2 regions of the Sediminibacillus dalangtanensis genome follow, and region 2 is predicted to be linked to the other one. Evidence: riboswitches for the same ligand, from Rfam matches in the RefSeq annotation. Region 2 holds a riboswitch; the other holds the start of a gene.
What was found. Region 2 has a riboswitch for cyclic di-GMP ahead of ERJ70_RS18530 (anti-repressor SinI family protein). Riboswitches for the same ligand answer to the same signal wherever they lie in the genome.

Region 1 (7,787 bases), 670 kb from region 2:
GGGATATCACCCTTCATGGTAATGACAAAAAGGCAGATGTCATCTATGGCCAGGACCTCGGACTTGCCGACAAAGGCGCAGTCCGGGCTAACGAAGCCTATATGTCCCAGTACATGGATCACACTGTCTTTGAAGACGAGCAGTATGGTTATGTAGTATGTACCAGACAAAACCAGCCGCAAAGCGACGGATTTCCTTACCTTCAGCAAGGTTGTCTGCAAGGGGCAACTGGTTATTCTACAGACGGTTTTCAGTTCTTCGGCCTTTCTTACAAGGCAACCAATCAACCGGAGGCATTGACCAAACCGCAGCTGCAAAACGACAATTATCAATACGAATTCGCCTATACAGCCTTGCAATCCAAGCAAGTACAATTAAACGGCAGTCACCGCTTCGTTTTTTACGGGTTATTCAAACCGGATCATCCGGAGGCCGTTACAACGCTGGAATACCAGGAAGAAATCGAGCAAGCTTGGAAAGAAGCAGAAAAACAAAACAACTCAAAACGAAAAACTGTCGACCGGATTGTTCGATCCACTTCATTGGGCGAGCCACTACAAACGCTGGAGATGACAGAACAGGAAATCAACCATTATTTTCCCGAGCGGCAGTTGGAAGAGAAAGACCAAAACGGCTTGCTTTCTTTTTTCACAAAAACATATGAGCACATTGTCCTCAAACGGAAGGAAACCATGGTTGAACGGCCGCATGGCCACATTTTAATGAGTGGGGAGAACCATATGGTGCGGGACGATAATTTGTCCACCACTTCCTATATGTATGGCATTTTCAATTCGCAATTGGCAATCGGAAATGTCAACATGAACAAAATGATGACCAATGCCCGGAATCCATTAAACGTGGCGAAAGTCCCTGGACAGCGAATTTATATAGAGCTTGAAGGCTGCTATCGTCTGCTGGCGATGCCTTCCTTATTCGAAGTCGGGTTCAACTACGCCCGCTGGTATTACAAATTGGAAAACGACGTTATTATCATCACGAACTTTACCACGGTAGACAGTAAACAGGTTCAACTCGACGTTGCATCGCAAAGCGGAAAAAACTATCGTTACTTGGTAACCAATCAATTGACCATGCAAAACAACGAATACGAAGTTCCCTTCCATTATGAGGTGGACAATCAAACCGTTACGTTTACGGCGGACAAAGCAGCTGATAGTAACTCAGTCTACCCAGAGTTATATTACCAGTTACACGTTACTGGTACGGAAGCAGCATTCAGTGACGAGCAAAAAATAGCTAATCCTATCAAAGCCGGCGACGCTTCCCTTGTTGTCCTGACAATTTCTCCGGCATCCGACTGGACGATCATGATAACTGCAGGGCTCAATTCAGAAAGATCCATTGCGGAAAAACGTACTGTTACACACGAGGCAGAACGCTATCGGGAATATTTCCATGAACTTCTAAATGACTTTCATTTGAGCACTGATTCCGGTTCTAATGAAGCATTGGATAAAGTCAACGCACTTGCCTGGTGGTATACCCATAATATGCTTGTCCATTTTTCCACACCCCACGGTCTTGAGCAATACGGTGGCGCAGCCTGGGGTACCCGCGATGTCTGTCAGGGACCGACGGAGTATTTCATGGCCACTCAAAACAAGCAAACAGTAAAAGAAATAATCAAGATGGTCTATTCTCATCAGTATCAAGAGACCGGCAACTGGCCGCAGTGGTTCATGTTTGATCAGTACAACACTGTTCAACAGGCAGATAGTCATGGTGATATTATCGTCTGGCCGCTTAAAGTGATCAGCGACTATGTAGAAGCTACGGACGACTACACCATCCTTCAAACGAAGGTGCCCTATACAGACAGAACCACCTTTGCCTTTACCGAAGAAACAACGACCATTTTGGAGCACGTAAAAAAACAAATCGCTTATATACAGGATCACTTTTTACACGATACCCATTTGTCTGCCTATGATGACGGCGATTGGGATGACACCCTGCAGCCTGCTAACCAGCAATTGAAGCAATATATGGTCAGCAGCTGGACAGTTGCCTTGACCTACCAGGCACTACGGAAAATGACCAATGTATTGAAAACGGCAGGAGATCCGCAGGTTGATGAGATGGAAACCCTTTTGGCAGGTGTCAAACAAGATTTTCAAACGTACGTCCTGCAGTCGGATGTGATACCAGGATTTTTATACCTGGAGGACCCGGAACATCCAGAAATGATGCTGCATCCTTCCGATACCGAAACCGGTATCGATTATCGTCTGCTGCCTATGCAGCGGGGGATTATCAGTGAACTACTGACTCCTGAACAAGCAGAACGGCACTATCAGTTAATAAAACAACAGCTGTCTTTCCCCGATGGCGTCCGATTGATGAACCGGCCGGCTAATTATTCCGGGGGTGTCAGTACCCACTTTAAACGGGCAGAACAGGCAGCTAACTTTGGCAGAGAAATCGGTTTGCAGTATGTCCATGCCCATATTCGTTTTGTCGAGGCAATGGCCAAACTAGGAAAAGCGGGAGAAGCTTGGAGCGGCTTGGATGTCATTAATCCGATCCAAATCCATCAAGCCGTGCCGAATGCTGAATTGCGTCAGAGCAATGCTTACTTCAGCAGCTCTGACGGCAAATTCAAAACTCGATATGATGCCCAGGATAATTTCGGAAAACTCCGTACCGGGGAAGTTGCAGTGAAGGGCGGCTGGCGGATATATTCCAGCGGACCAGGAATCTATATGAATCAATTAATTACCCATGTACTAGGAATACGACAGCAGTCGGGCGATCTTGTCATCGATCCGGTTCTCCCGGATTCAATGGACAATCTCGTATTCGACTTCCGTTTCCTGAACAAGCCGGTCACCTTTGTTTACCACCTTGGCCAAAAAGAAAGACAAGTGCTTGTCAATGGCGAAAAAATGACTATAGATGTAGAGGCCAATCCTTACCGGCAAGGTGGATTTATTGTCAAAAAGGCAGAATTGGAGAGAACATTGCAGACAGATAAAAATAGCGTGGAAATCTATTTATAAAAGAAAATCTCCGGCAACTGACTTTCTCTTTTTAGTCATGTTGCCGGTATTTTATTCTCTTTATTAGTTAATTTCTGGTAAAATGAAATTAGCATTTATACTAGGGGGATTGTTTTATGGGAAATTTACTGTGGGGAGATGTGCTCGTACAGTTTGTTTACTTACTCATCTTGGTTTTGATTGTGATGTTGTTCGTCTCGGTGTTCCGTTCCCAGGCAAAGCGGCAGAGACAATTAGACCGAATCGAGAAAAAAATAGACCAGTTAAACGGCAGAGAAAGATCGGATGATCAACGACGATAACGACTTAACCTTAAAGTACCTTGCCGGAGTACCGTATTTATACAAAAGAGGTTTAGAATGCTTTATTTTCCAAGTTAGTTAAAGGGGATATAGAAGATTAAAAAGAAAAAGCGAACGAGTTCGAATGCATTTCGAATCTCCGTTCGTTTTTCTCTGTAGTCACTATGCTTTTGTCCCAGCATTATATTTTAGTCGTGTCTCAAGCTATAAGCTTATAATCGAAACTGTCTTATTAACCCATTCAACTCTTCTGCCAAGTTGGAAAGCTGTTCGGAACTGTTGGCGACTTCCTCCATCGAGCTGCTGGTCTGCTGGGAAGATGCCGAGGTTTGCTCTACCCCTGCCGCCGCCTCTTCAGATATTGAAGCTATTTCTTCAATCGAGGCATTCATCTCCTGGCTTTTCGCAGCGATGGCCGCCAGGTTGCCCGAAACCATTTGGACACTATCCACCATTTCAGAAACAGAGCTATTGATACTAGCAAATGTTTTGCCCGTTTTCTCAATTTGACTAGTCCCTTGTTCAACCTCTTTATAGCCACCTTGTAGCGACTCTGTTACATTGCTGGATTCCGTCTGGATATTGCTTACAATGTTTGTAATATCCGTTACAGAGACTCCAACCTGCTCAGCCAGTTTTCTTACTTCATCGGCTACAACTGCAAACCCTTTTCCATGTTCACCAGCACGAGCGGCTTCAATCGCAGCGTTCAGCGCAAGCAAGTTGGTTTGTTCAGCGATATCTTTGATCACCGATACAAGCTTGGAGATTTCCTGTGACTGGGAATCTAATCCTTGCACTTTTTTCACTGCATCTTGCACGATTGTATCGATCTTTTGCATTTGTTCAATCGATGACTCCATCAAGCCACTTCCATCTTTCGTCATTCCGAGCACACGGCTGGATGTTTCGTCGATATGGGCGCCACTTTCATTTGCCTCCTGTACTTTTTGAGAGAAATCCCCCATAACAGAGGCCAATTCAGAAGCGCTGTTCGCCTGCGACTCTGAACCTGATGCCAATTCCTGCATAGTGGTAGCCACCTGTTGGGAACCGGCCTTCACTTCGTTGGCCGACTGCGTCAATTCTTCACTTTGACCGCTAACTGTTTCGGAGATCCCGGCAATTTTCTCTACCATCTCCTTCAGACTGTAACCCATCGTGTTAATAGAAGCAGCAAGACGGCCGATTTCATCCTTACCATCGTAATCAACTGAATCAACTGCCAGATTTCCATCGGCAATCTGATCACTGACATAAATGACTTTATTCATATTCATGATAACAGAACGGCTGATCAGAAAGACAAGCAAACCACCTAAAACCACAGAGGCTGCCATCGCTATAAGTAATACGTTTCTGGCTACAGCGGAACTATTTGATGCTTCATTAATAGCCAATTGACGATCAGCAACTACTGTTTCCCGCAAGCTATCCAATAATTGCACAGTCTCTGAACGAAGCTGGTCGGATTCCACTTTTAAATTTGCAAGCAGGGATGCTTCATCTTGTTCCACTGCCGGAATGATCACTTCCAGGAACAAATCGTTCATCCGCTTGTCGTTCTCCAGGATTTGGGAAAAAAGTTCCTTTTCTTCGGATGTATCCATTTTCGCCTTCAATTCATTCTCTAACGCATTAAATCGATCCATACGCTCGTTATATTCATCTATGTAGCGAGAATCATCGTTATTCAAGTAACTGGCGATTCGTACCGATTTGGATCTGATCAGGGAACCCATTTCTGTCACCTTTATCGCCCGGTCTCCTCTTCTGTCCACTTCATCAATATTATTGCCGATCCCATTGATGAGGGTAGTAACAATACCTGCAGAGATACCGAACAAAATAAAAACAACAATTAAACTGGCCCCATACTTCCAGCCAATGCTCACATTTGAAAACTTCAGGCTGGGTAACTTAATCTTTTTCCACATATTTCTCTACCCCTTGTTGCAGCATGCAGCAGTAAGTTCTCTGGCAGCTGTATTTTATGTGACTTCCCTGTTGAATTTTTTATAGATAAAACCAGCGTTGCCGTAATGCATACAAAACGGCATTCGTCCGGTCTGGCACATTTAGTTTTCTAAAGATAGAACTCACGTGATTCTTAACTGTTTTCTCTGTAATAAATAAGAATTTGGCAATTTTATCATTACTAAAGCCTTTCGTAAGCAACTCCAGTACATTCCATTCCCGTTCTGTCAGAATTCCGACTGGTTGTTCGACCACCTTGTTTGAAATCTTCAAGTAATCCTGAAACAAAACCGTCGAGAGCTTGGGATGTACATATACATGACCTTCTAAGACGCAATCAATACCATTCGACAATTCCTCTGGCTGCATGCCGTTGAAAAAATAGCCATCCAACCCCTTTTGAAACCAGTCGTTCAGCCTGGAAATATCGGGATCTGCAGTCCAAACAATCACCTTTTCTTCTTTTTGTTTCTGCCAATCAATCAATTCCATAATGGAATGACTATCTGTGTCAATGTCGACGATCAATAGGTCTACAGTTTCCCCAACTTGCATAAGGGTTTGGCATTCACTATAAGAAACAGCTTTGACTGAATGAGATGGATACTTATTCATCAATGCATTGATAATACCATCTCTTAATAGACAACGATCTTTCACCACAATAATATTCAATTCCAACTCACACCAATCTTTCCTTCGTATTCCCCAAAAATTTCTGTCTTCATCCCCCTATAAACCAAACCATCATTTTTATCCAGACAGTAACACATCACCTCGTTTTTACTAAAAATCCCAAAAAAATAGCTCTTCCTAATCAGGAACAGCCAGACATAGCTTGATTTCTATTAAATCAAGTGTTGGCAGCCAGGCGATCATAATTACGCGTGAGTATAATGACTCATGACATAACCTTAGACCCTGGGCTTTGCGTCCTAACCTTTCGATTAGTTTGCCTTTATCAGAAATTATTCACATTCGTTTGTAGTTCTTTAGTAAGTATACTGTGTCATTTTTCACTTTTCAACATAAATTTACAAATAATGCAGATATTTTTTATTTCTAAAATTTAATCGCTTGCATTTTTCGGAATATTGTGTCTTATAAAAGGGATATAAATAATAAAAAATAGCAGGGATGTCCAACAATCGGCACTCCTGCTGTTCTTTAGCTTCCATAATCCATTTTTTGATAACGTCCCCCGAAAAACCTGGTACAGACCGAATAATATAAAGCCAAGCGAAACGACGCCGAGCTTCCAACTGCCATACGGCTGCTGAGCGAGCTCAGACAACGCTTCATCCAAACCCTTTGCTTTATCAGGGTTTGTTGTGACAGCTGTCTGCACAAAGAAGAAACCGATAAGCCCAAAGACTATTCCCCGGGAAATCATCCCGATTTTTCCGGCGATTCTTGCAACCTTTTCTTCCTTTTCCTCCATTTCGCCCTGCTTGAACTTTTTCATGTAACTGCCTTTTATCCCGATACCCGCTTCATAAATGGCAAAACAAAAAACGACAAAGCCAAAAATCCCAAGCAGCCACGGACCATACGGCTGGGATAAAAGTTTTGCCGACATTGTCTGCTCAGAATTCCCGCCACTTCCTGCATGTACCGCGATTTTCAGCGCCTTAAACGAAATTCCGCCATAAATCAGCGCGCTGATGAAGAAGCCGGTACGAATGGCCAATCCCCGTATCCCCTTTCCATAGTCATCCGGGTCTTTAAATGCTCTGATCATTGCCAGACAATATAACCGAACAGTCCGATTCCAATGATCCAAACCAGGATCTCACCGAGCGGAAGAGCGGCAAGCGATTGAAACATACCGCTCGTACCAGCGGTTTTTCCGCCAAATCCTGCAGCTGCCAGCAAAGCAAGGAATCCGATTAAGGCAAATACAATTCCCTGTGCCATGTATCCTATCCTTCCAAAACGACGGATCCATGGCTTTGCTTGTTTATGTTGTTGGTCTATTTCTGCCTTCGTGGAAGGTATATCCATATTTATCCCCTTCTTTCGCAAGGATTGAAGTATAAAACATTATTCCCTTACGAAAAGAAGCAAAACTTGCCGCTTAGTCTCCAACTAGAAAAAGTCTGTAAGATACGTCTGCCGGACAGGCAGCATTTCATCAAGCAATTCCACTTCCTTGGGGCTGCCGCTGAACATTCCCGCAGCATACAACTCCGAAGGCCGCTTTGCGCCAAGAAGCATCACAGTAAGCTGTTGGATTGTGCAGAAAATGGCGTTTTCCTCAAGAATTTCATCTTCGATGCGAACAACTTGCCCACCCTCAATGCGATAACTCCCTGCATTATCAGGCAAAAAATCATCTTCCACATGCAGGTGAACAGGCAGCGAAACGTTTTTGGACCGAAAAGGATAAGCTTTCAGAAATGCTGGCACATCGACAATCCGGGCCATGAAATAAGGCTTAATCTCCTGCGGAAACCTTGGCTCATCCATCTTCAAAGGCAACAAA
Region 2 (7,787 bases):
AAATAATCTTTTTAATTGAAGGGATTCTCCTCCATATAGAGAAGTAATTAGATTAACAGTCTTAAAAACAGGAGGATAACAATGACACCATCATCCTTTTCTAAGCATCCGATCATACAAGCACCCATGGCCGGGGGAACAGCGAATCCAGCATTGGCAGCAGCGGTGTGCAATGCCGGGGGACTCGGCTTCCTTGCTGCCGGCTACAAGACCGCTCAGCAAATGCGGGAGGAAATCAAGCAAACTCGAAAACTAACGAGCGGCCCTTTTGGAGTCAATCTATTTGTCCCAAGCGAGGATACGGCAGAGTCTGCAACACTCCACGCCTATGCCGACAGACTAGAACACACAGCGAAGCGGTTAGCTGTGTCCCCAGGTGAACCCAGAAACGATGACGACGACTGGGAGAACAAGCTTGAAGTAATAATCGACGAGCACATCCCGATTGTCAGTTTTACCTTTGGCTGCCCCGCTCCCAACGTCCTGGACAGATTAAAACAAAGCGGCAGCTATGTCATCGTAACCGTCACTTCGCCTGAGGAAGCCGCTGAAGCTGCTCATGCAGGAGCAGATGCCTTGTGTCTGCAAGGAATAGAAGCCGGCGGCCACCGCAGTACGTTTCAAAACAACGACGAAACGGAAGATTTTTCGCTCCTTCCTTTACTGCGCCTGGTTAAGCAGCAGGTAGATCTCCCCTTGATTGCCGCCGGAGGCATCATGCATGGACAAGATATTGCTGCTTTGCTGACGGGGCGGGGGCGGAAGCTGTCCAATTGGGCACTGCCTTTTTGCGTTGTCCGGAGAGTGGGGCAAAACCCCTGCATAAACAGGCACTTGCAGGCAACCGTTTCTCGGGAACAATGGTAACCCGAGCGTTTACCGGAAGACGGGCCCGGGGGCTGAAAAATGCGTTTATCCAGCAAAATGAAGGAGCTGTCCCTGCAGCCTATCCTTTTGTCCACTACATGACCAAGCCGATTCGAAAAGCTGCGGCAGAAGCAGGGGACCTGGAAGCAATGGCGTTATAGGCTGGACAAAGCTATCGGATGGCCTTGGATTTACCGGCTGCGGAAATCGTTACAAGGCTAATGGAGCAGCAGCAGAGAGCATTTCAAGCGCAACAAAAGGCTGGACATAACAAAAAATCATGATGATAACAGGGATAGGAAAAAATCTTTTTATGGATTCGGTGATTGGACAATGTTAGTAAAAGCGAAGTAAGGTGGACTTTCCTTAAATGGACTTCCCTTCATTCTGTTGATTGAGTTGCGTTTGCAACCGCTGCGGCAAGATACTTCGCTTTCCACGGGCACGACTTCAACTTCCTCAGTAAGCACAAAACGCTGTCTTCCGGGATTTTCAGTTCGTGCTGTTCCCGCAGGAGTCTCCATAGGCAATTAAATATATAATTTCCTATACAAAGTAAAAACAGGCTTGATTTTGTCAGGCCTGTCCTCTTTAACTCCCTCCTTCGTTACAATAAACGGAAACACGATAAAATTGGCTGTGCATCAGGCACTCTCCTTCATGCATAAGGCATTTTCCATCGGGTTCGTTCATGAAAAAAATCCTTGTGGTGAAAATAATTGTTAACAGAATAGGTATTATGTAGTATATTAGAAAAAAATAGAGTATAGTTTGCCGAATTTATAGTTCTTTTTTCTTATTTGCTTTTTCTCATTCTTACTCTATTTTAAAAAAATTGAAAGGATGAGTGGAATGAAAGTTACACTGCAAAATGAAGCGGGTTTAACAAAAGTAGTGAAGGTAGGCTTTAGTTGGACTACTTTCTTTTTTGGATTTTTCCCTGCCTTGTTCCGCGGGGATTTAAAATGGGCGGCGATTATGTTCATAATTGAAGCCATTCTTGGTTCTTTTACATTAGGAATTGGGGCTTGGATAAGCGGGGTAGTTTTTTCCTTTGTCTATAACAAAATCTACATAAAAGAGCTTATCGAGAAAGGCTACAAACCTGCTGATGAAACAGCCAAAGCGCAATTAGAGCAAAAACAAATCCTTTCTCCAACAGCTTAACCTTTTCTATTAGCTTCAGTGGAGAACGCAAGATAAAACGCTTGGATGAATTCATTATCATTATCCAAGCGTTTATTTGTTATCCCCGGTGATAACCAGATTTTCCCTTCTTTATGAATGGACATGATCAGCACAAAATAATTAGGCCTCCCCGGTTTGATTCACCTTGCTTTGCTCCTGTTTGGCAATCAACGCATAGTACGTGACATTCCGCTTAAACTGACCTTGTTTTTTTAAAAACTCCTGCAACTCCTCTATCCCGATCCCTAGATCCTTCGCTTCTACCATCAAATCCACCCACTCCTGATCAAGCTTTTCATAAAAGTCCACGGTAATTCCCTCCTAAAATACATATGTATTTCAGGCGGCCCAGCCGTCATTATTGTTACCAATAGAAGACCTGTGGCTTTGCGTCCCTATCTTTCAACAGGTTTGCCTTTATCTGAGTTTTTCCGGCAAGAAGCATGAATGAGAACCCTGACATTCGATTTTTTCTTAACCCCATTTTACAAGATGACTCATTACACCTTCATTACATAACCCTTTAAAAAGGGTAATGGACCGAAAAAGATAAAGAAATTTTTTAAATGGTAACCAAAAAAACAGACATGATGGAAAACTCCTCCCATCAGGGACCAAAAAATACCCCTAGCGGCAGTTTTCGGTTTCCTTCATTTTAGTTTGTTTTTATATGAATTCCGAGGTTCCTTCAAATACAGCATCCGATCGTTCAGTTCCTCGTCTTCACCATAGTAGCTACCGTATAATTCCAGATAGAAAGCAGCTGATTTATAATCCCTTGCATCTTCAAACCAGTCGGCCAAAAACAAAGCCATGTCAGCCCATTGCTTCTCAATCCAGCTGCGCATTTCAAGAAACCAGTCTTCATATAATCCAGGCATCATGTTTTCACTCTGTTCAGACAGCAGCTGTTTAAATCTTGCCACCTTTTCTTCGTCGCCTTTCAAGCGATTTGCCAGACGGATTGCATCGATTAGACTCTGGAGATCCGATTTTACTTTTGCTTGGAGAAAAACATGTTCCCTGTCCGTTATCAATATTGGACTTTCATAGGCAAAATTATTTTTTTCCAACAACTGTTTCAAATGATGCAATGCTACACGCAGACGATTCCTGGCGTTGTCCAAGTCGGCTTCAGGCCAGAATAGGTCACAAAGCTCCTCTCTGGTTGCTGATTGTTGAATGCTCAAATAGATTAGGAGCTGTTTCGCCTTCCGTTTTCCCCATCCTTCAAATAATCGGTTACCATTCAAATAAACCGAAAAACCATGGATCGTATTTACCAGAAGAATATTGTCCTGTCCGGATGTTTCCATTTCCTGCTGCATCAACCCTCTTATTTCGGAGTACAATTCAGACGTCAGGTGTTTTTGGTAGTCATATTCCTGCAAACTGATGAAAGAAGTGGAATTCCGATGTTTCTTGATGAAACCGTCGATCCAGTCGGCAACCAATTTTGGCTGATCCATTTGAATCATGAATGCAGCCTCAGGCACGGTATAACACCTTGCATTCGGATTAAAATTCAGGATGGCACTGGAAAGTTCAGGTGGAAATATAATATCCTCTGAACCGGACAAAATCAGAATAGGAACCCTTATCCTGCGTAGGTTTTCGACCCCATCTGGGCCAAAACCGGTGTGGAACAATTCAAAGTAGACCGTCGTAGATACCTTTTTGTAAGCATTCAGCAGTGTAGAAGCCTTTGCTTCTGTGGGTATATAGCAAGCTTTATCGACGATTTCTTTTCCCATGGCCAGCATGTTGTCCTTCCCGTCAACCATATACTTCCTCTGACTGACAACCTTGTCCCCCATCTGTTTCGGATAATGGATGGGTACACTGAACAATACCACTGTCCTCAATTGGTCAGGCTGCTGCCCCGCTATCTTGATACCGATAAACCCACCCAGCCCCTGTCCGATTAAATGATATGCTTCTATTGATAATTCCTTCATCAAGAAGGTAAGATCCTCTGTCAGCAAATCGATGTTTCTTTTCTCCCTGCCTGCATCGCTGTCTCCATGACCTCGCAAATCATAGCGTAAAATATGATAATGTTTACGAAAATAAGGAATGACAAAATCCCATGAGTACATATCCAAGCCAACTCCATGGATAAGAATCAGCGTTTCGTTGGCAAACGGGTCTTGCGATTCAATCCACTGGTAATGAATCGTTAAATCACCACGTTTCATGCAGGACATTCGACCGCCTCCTGTTTGGTAGACTAAGTAAAAATGACTAAATTTTCTTACTACTATGGTTCGCTAAAAGTGTGGAAATTCCTTTATACTCGGTCGTTTGGGGTTCCAAACGACAGCTTGGTGGAGAGATGTTTCCTGAGCATGCAAGAAACTGCCAGTTTATGGTATGCTTGAAAGGATATCCTTAGAACCAGACACAAGTAGGTGAATCGATGGAGCAAAACGCATTGCAGGTGGCTAAAAACTATCAAAAGCAGCGCCAATGGGGGAAAGCGGCAGCACTTTTTCAGCAGTACATGAAAAACAACCAGGAAAACTGTGATGCTACCGTATTTGCTGCTTATGCGCGCAGTCTGCGTTTTACCGGAGAGACAGATAAGGCAGAAAAAGTCCTGCAAACAGGAAAACGACAGCATCCTGAAAGTGAACGGATTTTATTGGAATTCCATAACCTTTATGACTTTTTAGGGCAATGGGAGACTGCTGAAGAAATAGCAAAATCCCTGATCAAGAAAAACCCCAACAAACCAAACTACCATTTCCGATTGGGAAGGACCTATTCGTTTTTAGAGAAACCAAAGCAGGCAAAAAAAGCCTATCGGAAAGCATTGGAGCAGCAGCACGGCCTTTCCTTCAAACAGCTGACAACAAAAATCCAAGCCGGTTTCGCAACAAATCCCGAGGAGGTCTCTTCGACCTATGTATTCATGGACGGGAAGAACAATTTAGGTGCCTTCATCCACGACTATAAAGGAAAGAAATACTTTACAAAAATTGCTTCTTATAAAAACAACAAGGTGGGCGCCGGCCGGGAAGAAACCTTCTACAAGCAATTGTCCGCAGACTTTCCGCAACTGGAAGGCTTGGCACCGAAGTATATCGATGCACAAGTGATCGATAAAATCGCTTATTTAACGATTGAATGGATAGATGCTGTCCCGGCTGCACAAAAAGATATCAAAACGATTATCCCGGCAGTCCAGCGTTTATCCAGTATTGGTTTTCAGTCGCTTAACAACAGCTATCCAAATCCTGATTATGTTTTCCAATACAAAAAAGGCCGTGCCATTTCGGTCGTACATTTTTTCACCCAGATTCATCAGGCAATCTATAATGAGAAAATGTTTGAATCGATACAATTGATCATGAAGCAGCATCGTTACCTAAACGGTGTCAGGAAAATCATCGAGCGATTGAAGACGGTTGTGGTGGGATGCCGATTGTATGAATTTATCGAACCGGAAAAACATTATGCATTGTTGCACGGCGATTTTGCTTTTCAAAATGTGATGATCGACAAAAAAACCGGATCGCCGAAAGTCATCGACTGGACTTCTTTTACAACGGGACCACATTTTATCGATGTCGCCAGGCTGTTTACGAGCCTGCTGATTCCTTACCAGGAAGTGAAACGACTATATTTGGAGGATGATCAAACCGGAGGAAGACTCTCTCAAGTGGAACAAATCTTCTTTTTATACGCACTCATACTCTTTTATTTCCAGAAGCTTGGCCGAAAAGGGCTAGAGACCGAGTTGTCTATTTACTTGCTACCTGCTCTTAAAGACTTGGAAAGACTGGTAGTGGAATTTTCACAAACGGAAGAAGGGAAACATGTGGAGAAAAACCTATCCTTGCCAGAAGACGAAAATGCTTTAAAAATCAAGCAGCTGGAGCAAAAGCTGGACATCATCCAGGAGGAACGGGACCATTTGCAGGAGCGACTAGATGGGGTGTTGAATAGCAAGTCGTGGCGGATTACCATGCCGCTTCGCTTATTTACCGAACGGAAACAAAAAAAGCGTTAGATACATAAAACCGGGACAGCTGTTGGCTAGTTCCGGTTCTGTTTATTTAGCCGGAAGTTGATGGCTTCCTTTCCAGCTCGCTTTTTCGTAAAGCTCCCAGCAATTCTTTTACCATCCGCTTTTTATTCCTTATTGCCTGCTCTTCCTCTCCCAGTCTTTCCTGCATTACCATCAGAGTTTCCGAAACACCCTTTATTAAATGTTCGGAACCACAGCCATTCATCCGCCTCAACCTAACGATAGCCTGAATATCCTTTAATGAAAGTCCGAGTGATTTCATTTCCCGAATTGCCTCAAAATCGCGTTTTTGCTGCAATCCATATAACCGCTGGCCATTATTCCATGCGGGTTCAAGCAATTCAAGATCTTCATAATGACGAACAGTGTCCTTTGTCGTTTTCATTTCTTTTACAAATTCTCCGATTCTCATCATCGAGAAGCCTCCTATCCTTTCCACCAAAACTATTGACGTGGGGTCGACCCCACCGTTTAATCTACCTTTACATCAATAGTAAAAGGAGAGATTTATTTGATTAGCAGTATCTTGATTATTTTGTTCTCATTAATCAGTCTGTCCGGTGTCTTTGTTTTCCTAGGAGCCGGCAATGATCGTCTGGCTCCCCAGCTGCAGCCATTCCAAATCATCGCTTTGACCTTCGCCCATTTGAGCTTTCTCCTGTTGGGGATGTTCGCATTTATCATGCATGCTCCAATTAAATGGATGATATTCGGAATGGCAGCAGTAATCCTTTCGAGAGTGTGTAATGGCTACTTTCTTTATGGAAAGAACAACTGGCAGCATTACCTCGTTACGGGGGGATGGATGGCATGCAATCTCGTACTCCAAGTATCGGGCCTATAACCTTTCCATTCGACTTTAAAAAAAGCGTCTTCCAGGTAAATCTCCGGAAGACGCTTTTCCTTACGCGATGTTGTATTGGGCACTTTTCTGCTTGATACTGCGGTATTTGATGATTTGGCTGGCATACCACAGAATGACAACAAAGGTAAGCGTAAATCCGATAATGGCAGACAGCTGGTAATCAAGGTTCAAGCCTTCGGGCGCATAGAAGATGTACATACAGACAACACCGGTCATAAAAACAGCCGGAATGCCGCAAATCCAATGCAGCTTGAAATTCTTCAGCAAATACAAAGTTCCAGTCCAGAGCATTACTGTGGCCACGACCTGATTAGTCCAGCCTACATACCTCCATAGAAACGTGTAATCGATCGTGGCCAGGAAAAATGCCGGGATGGAAATCGGAACCGTGACAAGCAGTACTTTCCACTTGCTGTCCATCCGATAGAATTTAGACAAAACATCCGTAGCAATCATCCTGGATGAACGAAGTGCCGTATCACCGGTTGTTATCGGCAGAATGATAACTCCGAAAATGGCAAGAATCCCGCCAATCGTACCTAGTAACGAGGTAGAAATTTCATTCACCACTCCGGACGGACCGCCTGCAGCTAGTGCTTCCGAAAGACCAGTTGTTCCGTTAAAAAATGTCATTCCGGCAGCCGCCCAAATCAATGCAATTACCCCTTCCATAATCATTGCTCCATAAAAGATTTTACGTCCATCAGATTCCTTTTTCATCGTACAGGCCATAATTGGACTTTGGGTACAATGGAACCCGGAAATCGCCCCGCAAGAAATGGTGACCATTAGCAATGGCCATATTGGCAGATCCCCTGGATGGAGATTCGCCAT

Region 1: another riboswitch for cyclic di-GMP. It lies ahead of ERJ70_RS15605 (response regulator transcription factor); the one in region 2 lies ahead of ERJ70_RS18530 (anti-repressor SinI family protein).

What each region holds. Positions count from the first base shown of each region.
Region 1 covers NZ_CP046956.1:3,138,593-3,146,379, forward strand. The annotation lists gene ERJ70_RS15590 (GH36-type glycosyl hydrolase domain-containing protein) at 1-3,023, shown strand, start outside; gene ERJ70_RS15595 (DUF4083 domain-containing protein) at 3,140-3,325, shown strand; gene ERJ70_RS15600 (methyl-accepting chemotaxis protein) at 3,538-5,262, opposite strand; gene ERJ70_RS15605 (response regulator transcription factor) at 5,342-5,977, opposite strand; cyclic di-GMP riboswitch class I at 6,162-6,269, opposite strand; gene ERJ70_RS15610 (DUF1206 domain-containing protein) at 6,372-7,085, opposite strand; gene ERJ70_RS20055 (DUF1206 domain-containing protein) at 7,040-7,306, opposite strand; gene ERJ70_RS15615 (GNAT family N-acetyltransferase) at 7,391-7,787, opposite strand, start outside.
Region 2 covers NZ_CP046956.1:3,805,053-3,812,839, forward strand. The annotation lists partial or broken gene ERJ70_RS18520 (NAD(P)H-dependent flavin oxidoreductase) at 82-1,151, shown strand; gene ERJ70_RS18525 (DUF2628 domain-containing protein) at 1,720-2,034, shown strand; gene ERJ70_RS18530 (anti-repressor SinI family protein) at 2,176-2,364, opposite strand; cyclic di-GMP riboswitch class I at 2,395-2,481, opposite strand; gene ERJ70_RS18535 (alpha/beta hydrolase) at 2,706-4,262, opposite strand; gene ERJ70_RS18540 (phosphotransferase) at 4,475-6,070, shown strand; gene ERJ70_RS18545 (MerR family transcriptional regulator) at 6,117-6,503, opposite strand; gene ERJ70_RS18550 (hypothetical protein) at 6,600-6,932, shown strand; gene ERJ70_RS18555 (carbon starvation CstA family protein) at 6,993-7,787, opposite strand, start outside.